2 regions of the Marinomonas sp. ATLA20 genome follow, and region 2 is predicted to be linked to the other one. Evidence: riboswitches for the same ligand, from Rfam matches in the RefSeq annotation. Region 2 holds a riboswitch; the other holds the start of a gene.

Region 1 (7,376 bases), on a different contig from region 2:
GAATTGCGTTCTAATATTGCTTTGGTTAATCAACAAGTGGTTCTTTTCAACGGTACGATTCGCGAAAATATTGCTTATGGTCACCTGAGCGATTCTAGCATTGATGCCGTTGTTGATGCGGCGAAAGCAGCTAATGCATGGGAGTTTATTCAGGAGCTGGATAATGGGTTGGATACCATGGTCGGAGAGAATGGTGTGTTGCTCTCTGGTGGACAACGTCAGCGTATAGCCATTGCTCGAGCCATCCTGAAAAATGCGCCGATTTTAATACTAGATGAAGCCACTTCGGCATTGGACACTGAATCTGAGCGTGCTATTCAGACAGCGTTAGACGGTCTTATGGAAAACCGTACGACTATTGCTATTGCCCATCGATTATCCACTATTGAGAACGCCGATATTATTGCTGTTGTGGATCATGGGGAAATCATTGAGCAAGGTTCACATAGTGAATTGTTGCTGATGAATGGCGCTTATGCGCAGCTTCATAATCAGCAATTTAGTGAGACTTCAGCTTAACTATGTGGCTATACCGTTCTTTATTGGTGTTATTAACGCCGGTTATTTTATCGAAAATACGGCGTTTTAAGAAAACCTATAAACATTATCGTGCAAAAGAAGCCTTTGGCTTTTGGCCTTCTGTTGAAGCGGATTTATGGATTCATTGTGCGTCTGTGGGGGAGGTGCTGGCCGTTCGTCCTTTGGTGCTTCAGTGGCGTGAAAAGTACCCTACGCAAAAATTGTTAATTACTACAATGACACCAACGGGTGCAGAGCAAGTGGTTAAAACCTTCCCTTTTGCTGAGCATCGATATTTGCCAATGGACTGGCGCTCAAGTGTTAAAAGGGCGCTGAAAAAGCTGACTTGCAAACATTTATTGATTGTTGAAACTGAGCTTTGGCCAAACTTGTTGCAACTGGCTAAGTATAAAGGTCTGCGTGTTGAAGTTGTGAACGCACGCCTTAGTGATCGTTCTTTTCTACGTTATAAAAAGTTTTCGACTATTTCTAAGTCTTTGTTTGCCTTGCCTGACTGCTTTTTGGCTCATGCCCAAGCTGATGCTGTGCGCTTTGAAGAGTTGGGGGCGAAGAAAGTATTGGTGACAGGAAGTATCAAATTTGATCTTGCTGTCCCCCCTGAAGTATTCCAAGCCAATTGGCGTGGGCAATTAGGTTCTCGTTTTATCTGGGTGGGAGGCAGTACTCACCAAGGTGAGGATGAAATGCTCTTGCGTATTCATAAGGTGCTCTTACAGAAGTACCCTGATGCGTTATTGATACTGGTTCCTCGTCATCCCGAACGTTTTGAAGCCGTGCAAAGTTTGGCAAAACAGTATTTTGATCGAGTTGCGCTTCGCACTCAAACATCTCTCGATCAATGGACTAACTTCGAAGTGGTGGTCGGAGATTCTATGGGGGAGTTGATGCATTATTATCAAGCATCTGACTTGGCGTTTGTTGGTGGTAGCTTAATTAAGCGCGGTGGACATAACCCTATTGAGCCGGCTTTACTTGGTAAAGCTATTTTGGTTGGACCATATACCTTTAACTTTTTAGATATTACCGAACAGCTTTTACAGGTAAATGGCGCGATTCGTTGCCAAGACGAGGCGCAATTAGAGAAAGTTGTCATTGATCTAGCGGGGCAGTCGTCTCAGCGCTTCCGTCTTGGACAAGCTGCATTGCGTTTCGCAGAAAAAAACCAAGGAGCTGTTACTAGAGTGCTTGCCGAAATAGACTTCCGTTGATCGACTCTTTACAATGAGCGCTCATTATCTCATGGGGTGTTTTAGCATTTAATAAATGTTAAAGCTGAGAAGCGGATTGACCGCTAACCCACCGAACCTGATCCAGATCATGCTGGCGTAGGAATCGAGATAGCAAGTTGAGCTACCTACATGTGTAGTGGCTCAAATATCATTCTTGCCATTTCCCCTGTACGCCGCTCACTTATTTTAGGAGCGACACTTTGAAACCCTTTTCTTTATCCTCTCTTTTTTCTGCGGCTGCCGTTAGTCTTAGTGTGGTTATTTCGCCTGTAACATTGGCGACTGACACTCTAAATGTTTATACCTATGATTCGTTTTCATCTGACTGGGGGCCTGGTCCTAAGATAAAAGCTAATTTTGAGAAAGAGTGCGGCTGTAAAGTAAATTTTGTTGCGTTGGACTCTTCGGTTGGTATCTTGTCTCGTGTGCAGCTGGAAGGTAAATCGTCACAAGCAGATGTGCTTTTGGGACTAGATCTCAATCTAATGGAAGCAGCAAAGCAAACAGGCTTATTAATGGATCATAATGTTGATACATCGGCCGTGACGATTGCTGGTGGCTGGTCTGATAAGACCTTTGTACCATTTGATCAAGGTCATTTCGCCTTTATTTACAATTCTGAAACGCTTGCAAACCCACCAAGTAGTTTGAAAGACGTAGTAGATAACCAAGATTTACGAGTGATTTATCAGGACCCTCGTACTAGTACACCGGGGCTTGGTTTATTGCTATGGATGAAATCTGTTTATGGGGACAATGCTGCAGATGCCTGGGAGCGCCTGTCTTCTCATACAGTAACGGTCACGAAAGGCTGGTCCGATGCATACGGTTTATTCTTGAAAGGTGAGGCGGATGTAGTGTTGAGTTACACGACTTCTCCTGCTTACCACATTGTTGCCGAAGGTGAGAATAAGTATAAAGCAGCAACTGCTAGTGAAGGGCTTTACCCACAAATTGAAGTGGCCGCTATGATGAAAGATGCACCTCATCCCGCGTTGGCTAAGCGTTTTATGCAGTTTATTCTACAGCCAGGATTTCAATCGACTGTCGCTACGGGGAACTGGATGTTGCCAGTGGTTAAGCTTGATGAGAAATTGCCAGCGGCTTTTGATAGTGCTTTAAAGCCTACAAACAATTTGGTCTTGCCAGCAAAAGACGTCGCGCAGTATCGAAAAGCGTGGATTAATGAGTGGTTAAATGCCACGACTCGATAATAGGCGTTAAGTTGCTTTCTTTTCGAGCTGTAAAAGGGTTGTGGCCAGCGCTATTGGGCGTTGGTTTTTTCCTGTTAATGGTGGCTGCCAGTTTGGTGGCTCTTTTGCGTTATAGTGAATTATCCTCCTGGTATGGTTACCTGCAGCAGCCTTATCTTTGGCGAGTTGTGCGCTTTTCCTTATGGCAAGCCTTGCTAAGTAGCGGTATTAGTTTGCTTATTGCTATTCCTGTTGCTTCTTGCCTTATTCATCGCCAGTTTTATGGGCGTGCCGCTTTACTTCAATTGTTTTCCGTCTCCATGGTGGTGCCAACCATTGTGGCTATTTTAGGGTTGGTGGTTGTTTATGGCCGAACTGGATGGTTGAACCAGTTGTTTGGGGTGCAAGTTCCCTTATATGGTTTGGTGGGGATCTTACTTGCTCATGTTTTTTTTAATATGCCATTGGCTGTACGTCTTTTATTGCAAGGTTATGACTTGATACCTTCAGGGCAGTGGCGCCAAGCTTCGCAGCTAGGATTCTCTAGGTGGTCGGCTTTTCGCTGGATTGAATGGCACTATATGAAAAAGGTTCTGCCTGGAGCCTTTGTGTTGATTTTTATGTTGTGTTTTTCGAGCTTTGCTGTGGTGCTAAGCTTAGGTGGAGGGCCAAAATTTAGTACTTTGGAGGTGGCTATTTACCAAGCGCTGAGGTTCGATTTTGACCTTGATAAAGCCAGTTTTTTAGCTTTGTTACAGGTGTCTATATGTACTTTATTTGCGATTATTGTATATCGTCTAGCACCTATTAATCGTCAAGATGTGAGTTTGTTGGCCGTAAAAAGTTATGAGTTTAAAGATTCTTTTTGGTCTAAAGCCACTGATTTTTTAGCCATGCTTTGTGCCTTTTTATTGGTTATCCCGCCCTTTTTAGCGATTTTTGATCCAATTTTCTCACCGGTTTTTTTGAAAACATTGCAATCAGTTGCATTGTGGAATGCTGTGCTAGTTTCCTTACAAATTGCGATTCCTGCTGCGTTGGTGAGTTTGCTGCTAGGCGTCTGCTTTGCTGTGCTTGCACGTTTTTGTATGGCACGTCAGTATTTGGTGTTTCTACCAAATAAAATCGAGCATCTGGGAAATATGATTTTGATGGTTCCTGGTTTGGTTATTGCCACTGGTTTGTTTTTGACTTTACGTGATTTTGGCTGGGGGCTGCAGTCTAGTTATTGGATTGTGGTGTGGGTGAATGCGGTAATGGCATTGCCTTTTGTACTGAGAGCTTTGATGCCAGTCATGTACCAACAAGAGCGGCGTTTTCGAAATGTGTATTTGAGTTTGGGGATTCAGTCTTGGTCACGGTGGCGTTTGGAGTGGTCGTTGATTCGAACCAGTGTTGCCCAAGCCTTGGGTTATGCGCTACTACTTTCTTTGGGAGATATGGGAGTCATTGCGTTATTTGGTAGTCAGGGCTTGGTGTCCTTACCCTTGTATTTATTTCAGTTGATTGGTTCTTATCGTTTGGAAGAGGGAGCTTGCGTTGCTGTGGTGTTGATCTCTCTGTGTTTGATTTTGTTTTATTGTTCATCTCGCTTTATTGGTGGAGTCACTGCACGTGTTAAAGATTAACCTTCAATATGATTGGGAGGCTTTTCATGCAAATTATTGCGTGGATATTGCTCCTGGTGTGACTACATTGCTTGGTGGAAGTGGTGAAGGGAAGAGTACGCTGTTGCATTTATTAGGCGGCTTTTTGGATGGACGTGGTGAGCTGTATTTTAATGATGATTCACTGTTGCCTTTGCCCGCCTATGAAAGGCCAATTTCGACCTTATTTCAAAGTGATAATTTATTTCCGCAATTAACCGTTTGGCAAAATGTTGCTATAGGCTTGTCTCCTTCTTTGTCTTTGAGCAAAGAGCAAAAGCAAAAAGTCCAATGGGCACTTGATAAAACGCAATTGATTGATAAAGCCGAACGTTTCCCGCAGGCTTTGTCTGGCGGTCAAGCTCAGCGGGTGGCAATTGCTCGAGCGCTGGTTCGAAAAAAACCGATCTTATTGTTAGATGAGCCCTTTAGTGCACTGGATCCAGCATTGCGTGAAGAAATGCTACATTTGGTTAATGATGTAACCCAGGAGCTTGGGCTGACGACCTTGTTGGTGTCGCATTTACCAAAAGAAGCCAGTCTAGTTGGCGGTCGTGTGATTTTGATAGAGCAGGGTCGTATTACTGCTCATGAGGCTGTGTCGGTATTATCTCAGGCTGAGCCTCATCCACTTTTCTCTCGTTACTTTGGTGTTTCTAGTGCTGGAGAGATTTCGCGTCATAATGTCTAATAGCTCGACAAGTTAATCTTGTTAGGTTAAATACTTCTTCTGCTTTTCTTAAATAAAGAGTGACCGAGTGCTGGATAATCATGAGTTGTTGAAAAAAGGGATTGTGATGACAATCGCATATGCGTTTGTTATGTCCCTTACGGCCTTAGCGGCTAAGCAGGCGCAAACCATGATTGCTGTATCAACTTTGGTTTTTTGGCAAAGCTTGTTTTGCGCCTTAATTTTGTTGCCGCAAATGCGTGGGCGTTGGCAAAAACGGCCGTTTTCAGTGTGGAAAATTCATTTTCTGCGCAGCTTTGGTGGTTTCATTGGCTTTCTTTGCTATTACTGGTCTTTGAATCATATCCCTTTAGTAGAAGCTTCTTTGCTTAGAACTTGTGCGCCATTGTGTGTTCCGTTAGTGGTGTTGATACTGCATAAAATTAGGATTCCTAAGGCTCGTTGGTTGCCGCTAATTATTGGTTTTATTGGTGTGGCATTTATTATTCAGCCTACGCCTGATCACTTAAATCCTTGGCATCTCGTGGGGTTCGCCTCTGCAGTCGGTTTGGCGTTGTCTATGGTGACGACAAGAATGCTGTCTCAACAAGTGTCAGGTCAAGAAACGTTATTTGTGTATTTTCTCGTATCGTCGATTTTGTCTATACCATTGATGTTGGTGCAAGGTGACTCTTTGATTTTACCCGCTTCGGTATGGCCTCTTGTTGCTGTTGTTACTGTGACTTTGTATGTCGGTATGTATCTTTATAATTTAGCTTATACCTACGCGCCAGCAAGTATTGTTTCGCCTGTTAGCTATATTGGTGTGGTGTTTAGTGGGTTTTGGGGCTGGGTTGTTTGGGAACATGTGCCTGATATATACGCCATTCTTGGAATGCTATTTATTTTTTCAAGCATTTTGATTAGTACTCGAATGGCGCGAAATAGAGGTTAAGCAGTTTGTCGTCGTTTTTTGTTTAGCTGTTTTTTATTAAGTATGGTAGCTACAAAAATACCTGAAAAAATCAGTGTAATACCGACATGGTGGAAGCCAAGTAATTGCTCACCTAAAAAAATCACCGATAGACCGATGCTGAATACGGGTAAAAGGTGGATGAAATGTCCAGCTGTCGCCGCGCCAAGTTTTTGTACGCCAGTATTCCAACATAAAAATGCTCCAATTGAAGCAAATACTCCCATGTAGACAATGGCTCCCCAATTGCTTGCTGTAAAATCAGTTATTTGGCTATGTCCAAATAGTAAAAATAGAGGGGCTTGAAACAGGGTACCTATCAGTGCAGTGCAAGCAAAGAAACCAATCAAAGACATCTCTTTTGGTCGTTTAACAATAAGTACGGAATAAATGGCCCAACTAATAGCGGCGGTAATAATCCATAAATCGCCCTGCGAAAAACTGAGATGTAAAAATGTATCCAAACTGCCGCGACTAACAATGGTAATGGCGCCTAATGTGGAAACAAATATACCTGTATTTTGCAGCCAAGATGTTTTGTTTCCCAGTAGCAGACGAGCAGTAATGAGTATCATCACTGGCATGATGGAATTGAGTAAAACCGCATTGGTAACGGTTGTAGTACTGAGTCCAATATATAGGAAAAGATTGTAATTACAGATGCCAAGCCAGCCAAATAGAACGAGTAAAGGCCAGTTTTTGGCAATGACTTTTCGTTCCCGCCACAGCTTTTTATACGCAAAAGGTAAGATGATCAGACAGGCAAGGCTCCAGCGTAAAAAAGAGACAGAAAATGGATCTATCCCGTCAGAGACCAATATACGTCCTAAAATATAGTTGCCAGACCAGAAGGAAATAGGCAGTAATAGATAGATAAAAGCGGGCATTTGTTATCCTATTTTTATTTTGATTGTCTGTTTCTTTTTGATGCGTTTTGGATGAATAAACCAATAAGAATGCAAGCTAAACCAATGATAGTTGAACGTAAAATGGGCTCGCCAGCAAATTGAGATAGCCAGATAATGGAAAGTAAAGGTGACAGAAAAATTAAGTTTGCCACTTGGCTCGCGTTATTGGTTAGCTTTAGTGCTTTGTTCCACAAGACAAAGCTTAGCCCCATTTCAA
Region 2 (7,376 bases):
AGCCACACGCGCGCGCTATCTTGCTGGCAGCGTTTCATTGATCCAGTATTGGGACAATGGGCCACCACGACCTCACCATTTGGCAATTCAATATCTGACAAAAAACGTTTATAACGTTTAATTAATTTCCCCTCTATTAAGGGCGTTGGAAATTCCACAACAAAACTCCAAAATGTTTTGAGATTCAATACAAACAAAAACAGCCCTCTTTACTATAAAGAGAGCTGCTTTGATAACGATATAGTAAAGGAACATCCTCCCCTACCACAATCGACAAGTGAAACCTTACCCCATTAACTCAAGCAAGCGAGCAGCGGACGCTTTAGGATCATCAGCGCTGCAAATTGCAGAGACCAGCGCTAAACCATGAACACCAGTGGAACAAAGTTCAGGGATATTCCCTTCATGGATTCCTCCAATGGCAACAATAGGTAAAGACGTTACCTTGAGTGCCGACTTCAATCCATCTATCCCCCAATGATACTTAGTGTTGGTTTTTGTTGGTGTCGCGAAGATGGCACTTAAGCCAATGTAATCAATCGGCAAAGAATCGGCCTCAGCAAGCTGTTCTTGTGTTTCGATTGATAGCCCTAAAATCTTATCAGGGCCGATTAACTGACGAGCAACCTTAGCTGGCATGTCCGATTGACCGAGATGAACGCCATCGGCATCCACCGCGAGCGCGACATCTACTCGATCATTAATAATTAAAGGAACACCTGAACCTTTAAGAATCTCTTTAACGGCCAAGGCTCGCTCAATAAAAGCACGCACATCGCCATGCTTTTCACGAACTTGAACCATAGTCACACCACCTTCCACAGCCTTGCTTACAACACGTTTTAAGGTGGCTAAATCTTGTTGGTCATCGGTAACCAGATACAAACGATAGGGATTCATTGTGTTTCCTTTAAGCCAATTGTTATTTCTCTAACAGGCTAACCTATTAACTCACCTGAAGCTTGAGTCGCTTAGCTAATGTGGCTTCATCCAACAAATACAACTCATCAATAATGGTCAGCTGTAAGCTACCTGGCCCACGCGCTTGCTCGGCCGCAATTTCTCCGACAACACCAAGCACAGCTGCAGCCGCCACACCGGTTTCTTCGCCCACCGCCGCAAAGGCCGCCGTCAGAGCGCTCAATGTACAACCCATTCCGGTCACACAAGGCATCATGGCATGGCCATTGTTGAGCTTAACCGTTTGCTCACTTGTCACTATGTAATCGGTCTCTCCGGAAATAACGACACGGGCGCCATACTCCTTCACCAAGAAATGCGCCGCGCTCAGTGCGGTATCGCTGCTATCTAGTGCATCCACGCCTTTGCTTTTCGCTTGTTCGTTGGCCAGTGCGATGATTTCCGATGCGTTGCCTCGAATAATCAGTTGATCGGCCAAGCGCGCTATTTCGCGAGAGGTGTCAGTCCGCAATATGCTGGCTCCGCAACCGACGGGGTCAAGTACGACCACTTTGCCATTCGCATTGGCTTGTTCGACAGCAAACGTCATACGTGGAATCCAAGCGCTATCTAGCGTACCGATGTTGATCACCAACGCCCCAGCAAACGCCATCATCTCTGCCATTTCTTGCTTAGAGTGCGCCATAATGGGAGACGCCCCAATCGCTAGCAGCGCATTAGCCGTATTGTTCATCACCACATAGTTGGTAATGTTCACGACTAAAGGCTTTTGTTCTCTTACGGCAGTAAGCGCTTGAGTGATTTGTTCAACTAACATCTTCATGCTCCTATCAATGTTACTTAGCGTTTAAGCCTTGTTGCCAAAAAGCGATTTCCATGCGGGTAGCCGTCTTAAATACATCAACTAAATTCTGTCCACGCTGGCTGTTTATATCAATCTCGGACAACAGCTTATTAAAGTGCTCCATTCCTGTCATAACACTCGATTGGTAGTCGTCACCACTATAAAGCTTGATCCAGCTCGCATAAGGGTTACCTTCAATGACAGTATTTTCATCTTCAAGTAACGCCTTACCAATCACGCCATAACCAACAGAACATGGCGCTAATGCCGCATAAAGATCGACTAAATCGCCAGTCATACCCGCATCCAACACATAACGCGTGTAAGCCACCGTGCCAAAATCTTCCGGTTCGTTTTCAAGATCCGCTTCTGTTAATCCCCATTGTGCGCAATATTCCACATGATGGGCGGTTTCTGAATCTAACAGGTTGTACACAGTCGGCAAGGCGCGACGCATATCGTCTAACGTACGCGCTTTGTAAATTGCCAATGCATACGCACGGGCATATTGCTTGAGAAACAAAAAGTCTTGCTTTAGATAATGCAAAAAGCACGGTTGTTCAAGAGTACCTTTTGCTAATTGCTGTACAAAAGTGTGTTCTGTGTAGGCCGTCCAATCTTCCTGGCAGGCGGCGATCAAATCTTGGTAATTCATATGACAAATCTCTTAGAGTTAGCCGCTTTAGGCATTAGTTAAAGGTCGGTACGTAATCTTTCGCTTTCGGTAACGTATTAATGACTTTATGGTCGAACAAGAACTGGGCGTAATCGTCATAGCGTTTTAGATCTACCGCGGCTGGTCGTAGCGCAAAGCGGCTCAAGGAATCATTCCAAGCGCGCTTGTTTAACTCGTTATTAAGCGTATCAGGGGCATAAGCAACAAACTGTTCCCACGCTGCATTTGGATGATTGACGATATACGTCGTGGCTTGCTGAATGGCTTTATTAAAGGCTTCTATGTCTTTTTTATTGTAGGTGTTGGCGTTAGCGACAAAGATCAGCTCATCATAAGAAGGCACACCGTGCTCTTCTGGGTAAAAGGCTTTGGCTTTGTATCCTTCTAACGCGAGCTGATTGATTTCAAAGTTACGAAAACCGCCCCAAATCGCATCGACTTTGCCTGAGGCAAGAGACGACGAGAGCGCCCAACCCACATTAATAATGTTCACATCAGAAAATTTAACGCCTTCTTGCCCAAGCATGGTGCCAAGCGTCGCTTCTTCGTTCCCAGCAATAGAGATGCCAATGCTTTTCCCTTCAAGATCCGCAAGGGAGTCGTTTTTTCCATTATCAAGCACCAACAGAGTATTCAATGGTGTCGCGACCAATGTTGAAGCACGGATTAAAGGTAAACCAGCAGATACATCCATGGTCAAATTTGGTTGATATGACACGGCCAAGTCCACTTTACCAGCAGCAACCAACTTAGCAGGCGTACTTGGATCAGCAGGCTCTTCGATTTTCACCTGCAGGCCTGCCTGTTCAAAGTAGCCACGCTCTTTGGCAATAATGATAGGGCCATGACCTGGATTAACAAACCAATCCAGCATTAACGTTAGCTTCTTTTCTGCCGCCATAACATTATTCGAAACCAGCACCGCAAACAGAGCAATGGCACTCAGCAATGTATTTTTATTCATCGATTTTTTCCTTTTATGGTTCTACTTATTTTGCCAAGGGATGGCTTTTTTCAATACTATGTCCGTGCTGAAATACAAGATGATCGAGAGCACCGCGAGAATAAATAAGGCGGCAAACATCTCATCAATAATCATCCGCGCATTCGCTTGCAGCATCAGATAACCCAAGCCTTCGCTTGACCCTACCCATTCGCCAACCACCGCACCAATCGGCGCAATAACAACGGCAACACGAATGCCTGAAGCGAGCGTCGGCAAAGCCGCAGGCAATTGAATATGCCGCAACAATTGCCACTTCGAGGCGCCCATGGTTTTAGCAAGGTCAAGATAACCGGTAGGTGTGTTACGCAGGCCGTCATAACAACAGGTCGTCACCGGAAAGAAGATAATAATGGCCGCAATGACCACTTTTGAGGCAATGCCATAGCCTAACCAGAGCATCATCACGGGCGCGATAGCAAACACAGGAATGGCTTGGCTAGCAATGAGTATGGGGAGCAGCCAACGCTTAAGCGGCTGAAACATCAACATCATCAAGGCAAACAATAAGCCCATGGTTAACCCTAAACCGAGACCGAGCAAAATTTCTTGCGCGGTAACCCAAGTATGCTTGAGCAGCACATCATAGCGGGTTCCTAAACGATCGAGCACCGCGATTGGCGACGGCAAAATAAAGCTTGGCATCTGAAAAGCCACCACCACAATTTGCCAAAGACCAAGAATCACTGCCGTGCTGATCACCAACCGTAGCGCCGAATACGTAATACGCTCTTTCTTACTAAGGCGTGTCGACACAGAATGGTACTGAGCCATATCACTCATAGTCTTTCTCCAACTGATCCAAAATAGCTTGTTGCAAAGCAGCGCATTCAGCATCGAGTTTTCGAGGTGGCGACGACTCAGGAACATCCAACTGCTGAGCTTGGGCTGGCGCACCTTGAAGAACATACAATTGATCTGCCAAACGCACTGCCTCTTGCGGATCATGAGTGATCAATACAACCGTTTTGTCTTTTAACAAGGAGGCGGACAACGTCTGCAACTTGTGCCGAGTAACCGCATCAAGCGCTGAAAAGGGTTCGTCCATCAACACCAGCGGTTTGTCTTGCATTAAAGTACGAGCAAGCGCCACCCGTTGACGCATACCACCGGACAGTTGGGCGGGAGTCATATAGGCATTATCTGCAAGGCCGACTTGCTCAAGCAAAATCAGTGCGCGCTGCTTATCGTGTTCTTTGTTAGGAGCGGCATTGGCAAAGCGTGAGCTTAAACACACGTTGTCCAACACATTTAGCCAGGGAAGGAGCAAATCTTGCTGTGCCATATACGCAATATGGTCATGCAATACTATATTCTCAGCAGATACGTTATTGCCACTAACCGCAATCTCACCTTGCCATTCCACTTGATCGTCTAGTAGACCAGCAAGATAACGCAATATCGTCGTTTTACCGCTGCCACTACGACCCAGCAGCACCGTCCACTGATTCGCCGGAATGGTCATATTCATCCCTGCTAGCGTTGGTACCGGAGTGCCTTTGTATTGAAGGCCCCCATGACGAATCTTTATGCCGATGATGGCTTTAGCGCACATCTTGATGGCCTGCAAAGAAGTGATGAACTGGGCCGTGGCCTTGACCGATATCTAACTCATCCGCATGGGCAATCGCGCCGGTAATATACTGTTTACCTAACTGAACGGATTGCTGCAGGCTATTGCCCTGAGCAAGGTAAGAGGCAATCGCAGAAGACAGTGTGCAGCCTGTTCCATGGGTATTTTTTGTGACTAGCCGTTTAGCGCTTAATAATTCAAAGTCATCTTGTGTGATCAAAAGGTCGTTACTATTTTCGTCCGCCTCTAAATGCCCTCCTTTTAGCAAAACCGCCTTAGCGCCCAATGCACGTAAATCCGCCATCATATCGTTCATTTCGACTTCAGATTGAGGCACGGCATGACCGGTTAGCGCGGCCGCTTCAGGTAGGTTGGGTGTAACAATGTCAGCAAGAGGGAGTAATGTCTCTTTTAACGCGGATATTGCCGAGTGCTTTAGCAATAAATCACCGCTAGTAGCCACCATCACAGGATCAATCACGATATATTTCGGCTCGTATTGGCGTAATTTAGCGGCCACGACCTTGATGATGCTGACATCAGCCAGCATGCCTATTTTCACCGCAACAACATTAAGATCAGTAAAAACGGCGTCTAGTTGACTCGCGACATGGTCAAGCGGAATCGGATAAATAGCCGAAACGCCTAGCGTATTTTGTGAAGTAATCGCGGTAATGACAGAACAGGCAAAGCTACCCGTGGCGGACATAGCCTTAATATCCGCTTGAATACCCGCACCGCCGCCACTGTCTGACCCTGCAATGGTAAGCACAATAGGAATATTTTTTGACGCGGTTTGATTCGTTTTTTGCTGTTTAAGGTGTTGCTGTGTAGATGGTGCCATTATCGTTCCTATTAAAGACGTATAGGAACTGACTTTGGCCATTCTGGAGGGATCAAAGATCGGACTCGCATAAGATAGCCGTAATTGCTCGGCTAAAGGCAAAGTGCAAATAGTTCCCTACGCCAGTGCTAACTGAATCAGGTTCTGCGGGTCTCTTTCGATCTCAGCCAATGCATTGGCCCCCCGACTATTTCACAGAAAGAATAACAGGACATTCAGGTGAAAGGTATTCTTTTTTAAACAGCCGACACATACAAAAACGGCCCTCTTTACACTAAAGAGGGCCGTTTGATTTCAGAAGTAATGTACCGTAACAAGGATTTACAACAGCCACATAACGCTATGAAATTTCTCGCAAACTAAGCTCTGTCTCAAACGAATAAAATTTCGCACTTAGACCTGCAACACGTACCCCATAAAGGCGCGCGGTATCGAGATCCCCTTGCGACATTTCTTCAGGTCCAGCATCGGCAGCAACTTGTGCCATTGGACCAAGAAATGACCCCATTCGGTTGATATCATCACGCTGTGACGCTTTTGTATTAGAAGACTTCATTCCCATACCGACCCAAATACCTCTATGCTGAGCCGCAAATAAAGTGAAGTATTGCAGAGTCGATAGCTTGTCACCATTGATACTAGAGCTGTTGGTAAAACCGCCGAACACTTTGTTTTTCCATTGATCTTCGAACCACGGCTTTGATGATGCATCAGCAAACTTCTTGAACTGCCAACTTGGCCCGCCCATATAGGTTGGAGATCCTAAAATCACAAAGTGCGCTTTGCTAATATCAGACCACGCTGTTTCGCTTAATTCACCATTTGCATCAATCGGTAGCAGTTTAGCGTTCGCCCCATCCGCAACGGCTTCTGCCACTCGTCGAGTATGGCCATAACCAGAATGATAGATGACTACCCCTTTCAACTCTGAAGAAAAACTCATAACACACCTCTTAATTTGATTGATAAAACTTGCCCTAAAGACAAAACAAAAAACGCCCGACTTTTCATCACAGAACACAACGCAAAGGCTTTTGCCTAAATTGAAATAACAGAACTACCAAAACCAACAATGGAAAAATGACATGCAGCCACTGCTGATATAGTACGAGCGTAATAAGCGCCCCCACTAAAACCAAACCACCTAAAGCAAGACCCGCCTGCCGCAATTTAAGCGACGACTTGGTTTGCCAATAAGCACTTAAAAGCTCAAGTGCCGCGGTGATGTAATGGAAACCATCGGGGTAACCCCAACGGCTGTAGTCTTCAAGCAAGGGAGCAGGAGGAAACACATTCAACAATCCCGCAAAGACAAAAAAAGCGACCAACAACCAAGTCATAAAAAATTGGTAAGAAAACAGTTTCATCTGACTACTCCCCTAGCTATCGCAATGTTGGCGTAGTTTGCTTACCGGACGGCATGCGAGTAGGCGCGGTACGTTCAAGCATCCAGCCAGGATATTCCGGAACCAGACGACTAACAGAGTCCAGAATAGCTAGATCTTGCTGATCTAA

The links. Region 2 has a riboswitch for thiamine pyrophosphate ahead of thiD (bifunctional hydroxymethylpyrimidine kinase/phosphomethylpyrimidine kinase). Riboswitches for the same ligand answer to the same signal wherever they lie in the genome.
Region 1: another riboswitch for thiamine pyrophosphate. It lies ahead of thiB (thiamine ABC transporter substrate binding subunit); the one in region 2 lies ahead of thiD (bifunctional hydroxymethylpyrimidine kinase/phosphomethylpyrimidine kinase).

What each region holds. Positions count from the first base shown of each region.
Region 1 covers NZ_JBXUKU010000017.1:47,725-55,100, reverse strand. The annotation lists gene msbA (lipid A export permease/ATP-binding protein MsbA) at 1-519, shown strand, start outside; gene AC2A4J_RS19120 (3-deoxy-D-manno-octulosonic acid transferase) at 522-1,748, shown strand; TPP riboswitch at 1,771-1,890, shown strand; gene thiB (thiamine ABC transporter substrate binding subunit) at 1,970-2,983, shown strand; gene thiP (thiamine/thiamine pyrophosphate ABC transporter permease) at 2,995-4,590, shown strand; gene AC2A4J_RS19105 (thiamine ABC transporter ATP-binding protein) at 4,577-5,299, shown strand; gene AC2A4J_RS19100 (DMT family transporter) at 5,406-6,233, shown strand; gene AC2A4J_RS19095 (DMT family transporter) at 6,230-7,138, opposite strand; gene AC2A4J_RS19090 (DMT family transporter) at 7,153-7,376, opposite strand, start outside.
Region 2 covers NZ_JBXUKU010000019.1:51,227-58,602, reverse strand. The annotation lists gene sfsA (DNA/RNA nuclease SfsA) at 1-158, opposite strand, end outside; gene thiE (thiamine phosphate synthase) at 286-900, opposite strand; gene thiM (hydroxyethylthiazole kinase) at 947-1,738, opposite strand; gene tenA (thiaminase II) at 1,758-2,420, opposite strand; gene AC2A4J_RS19680 (ABC transporter substrate-binding protein) at 2,455-3,405, opposite strand; gene AC2A4J_RS19675 (ABC transporter permease) at 3,427-4,227, opposite strand; gene AC2A4J_RS19670 (ABC transporter ATP-binding protein) at 4,220-4,999, opposite strand; gene thiD (bifunctional hydroxymethylpyrimidine kinase/phosphomethylpyrimidine kinase) at 4,989-5,861, opposite strand; TPP riboswitch at 5,959-6,057, opposite strand; gene AC2A4J_RS19660 (flavodoxin family protein) at 6,202-6,804, opposite strand; gene AC2A4J_RS19655 (DoxX family protein) at 6,872-7,228, opposite strand; gene AC2A4J_RS19650 (aldo/keto reductase) at 7,245-7,376, opposite strand, start outside.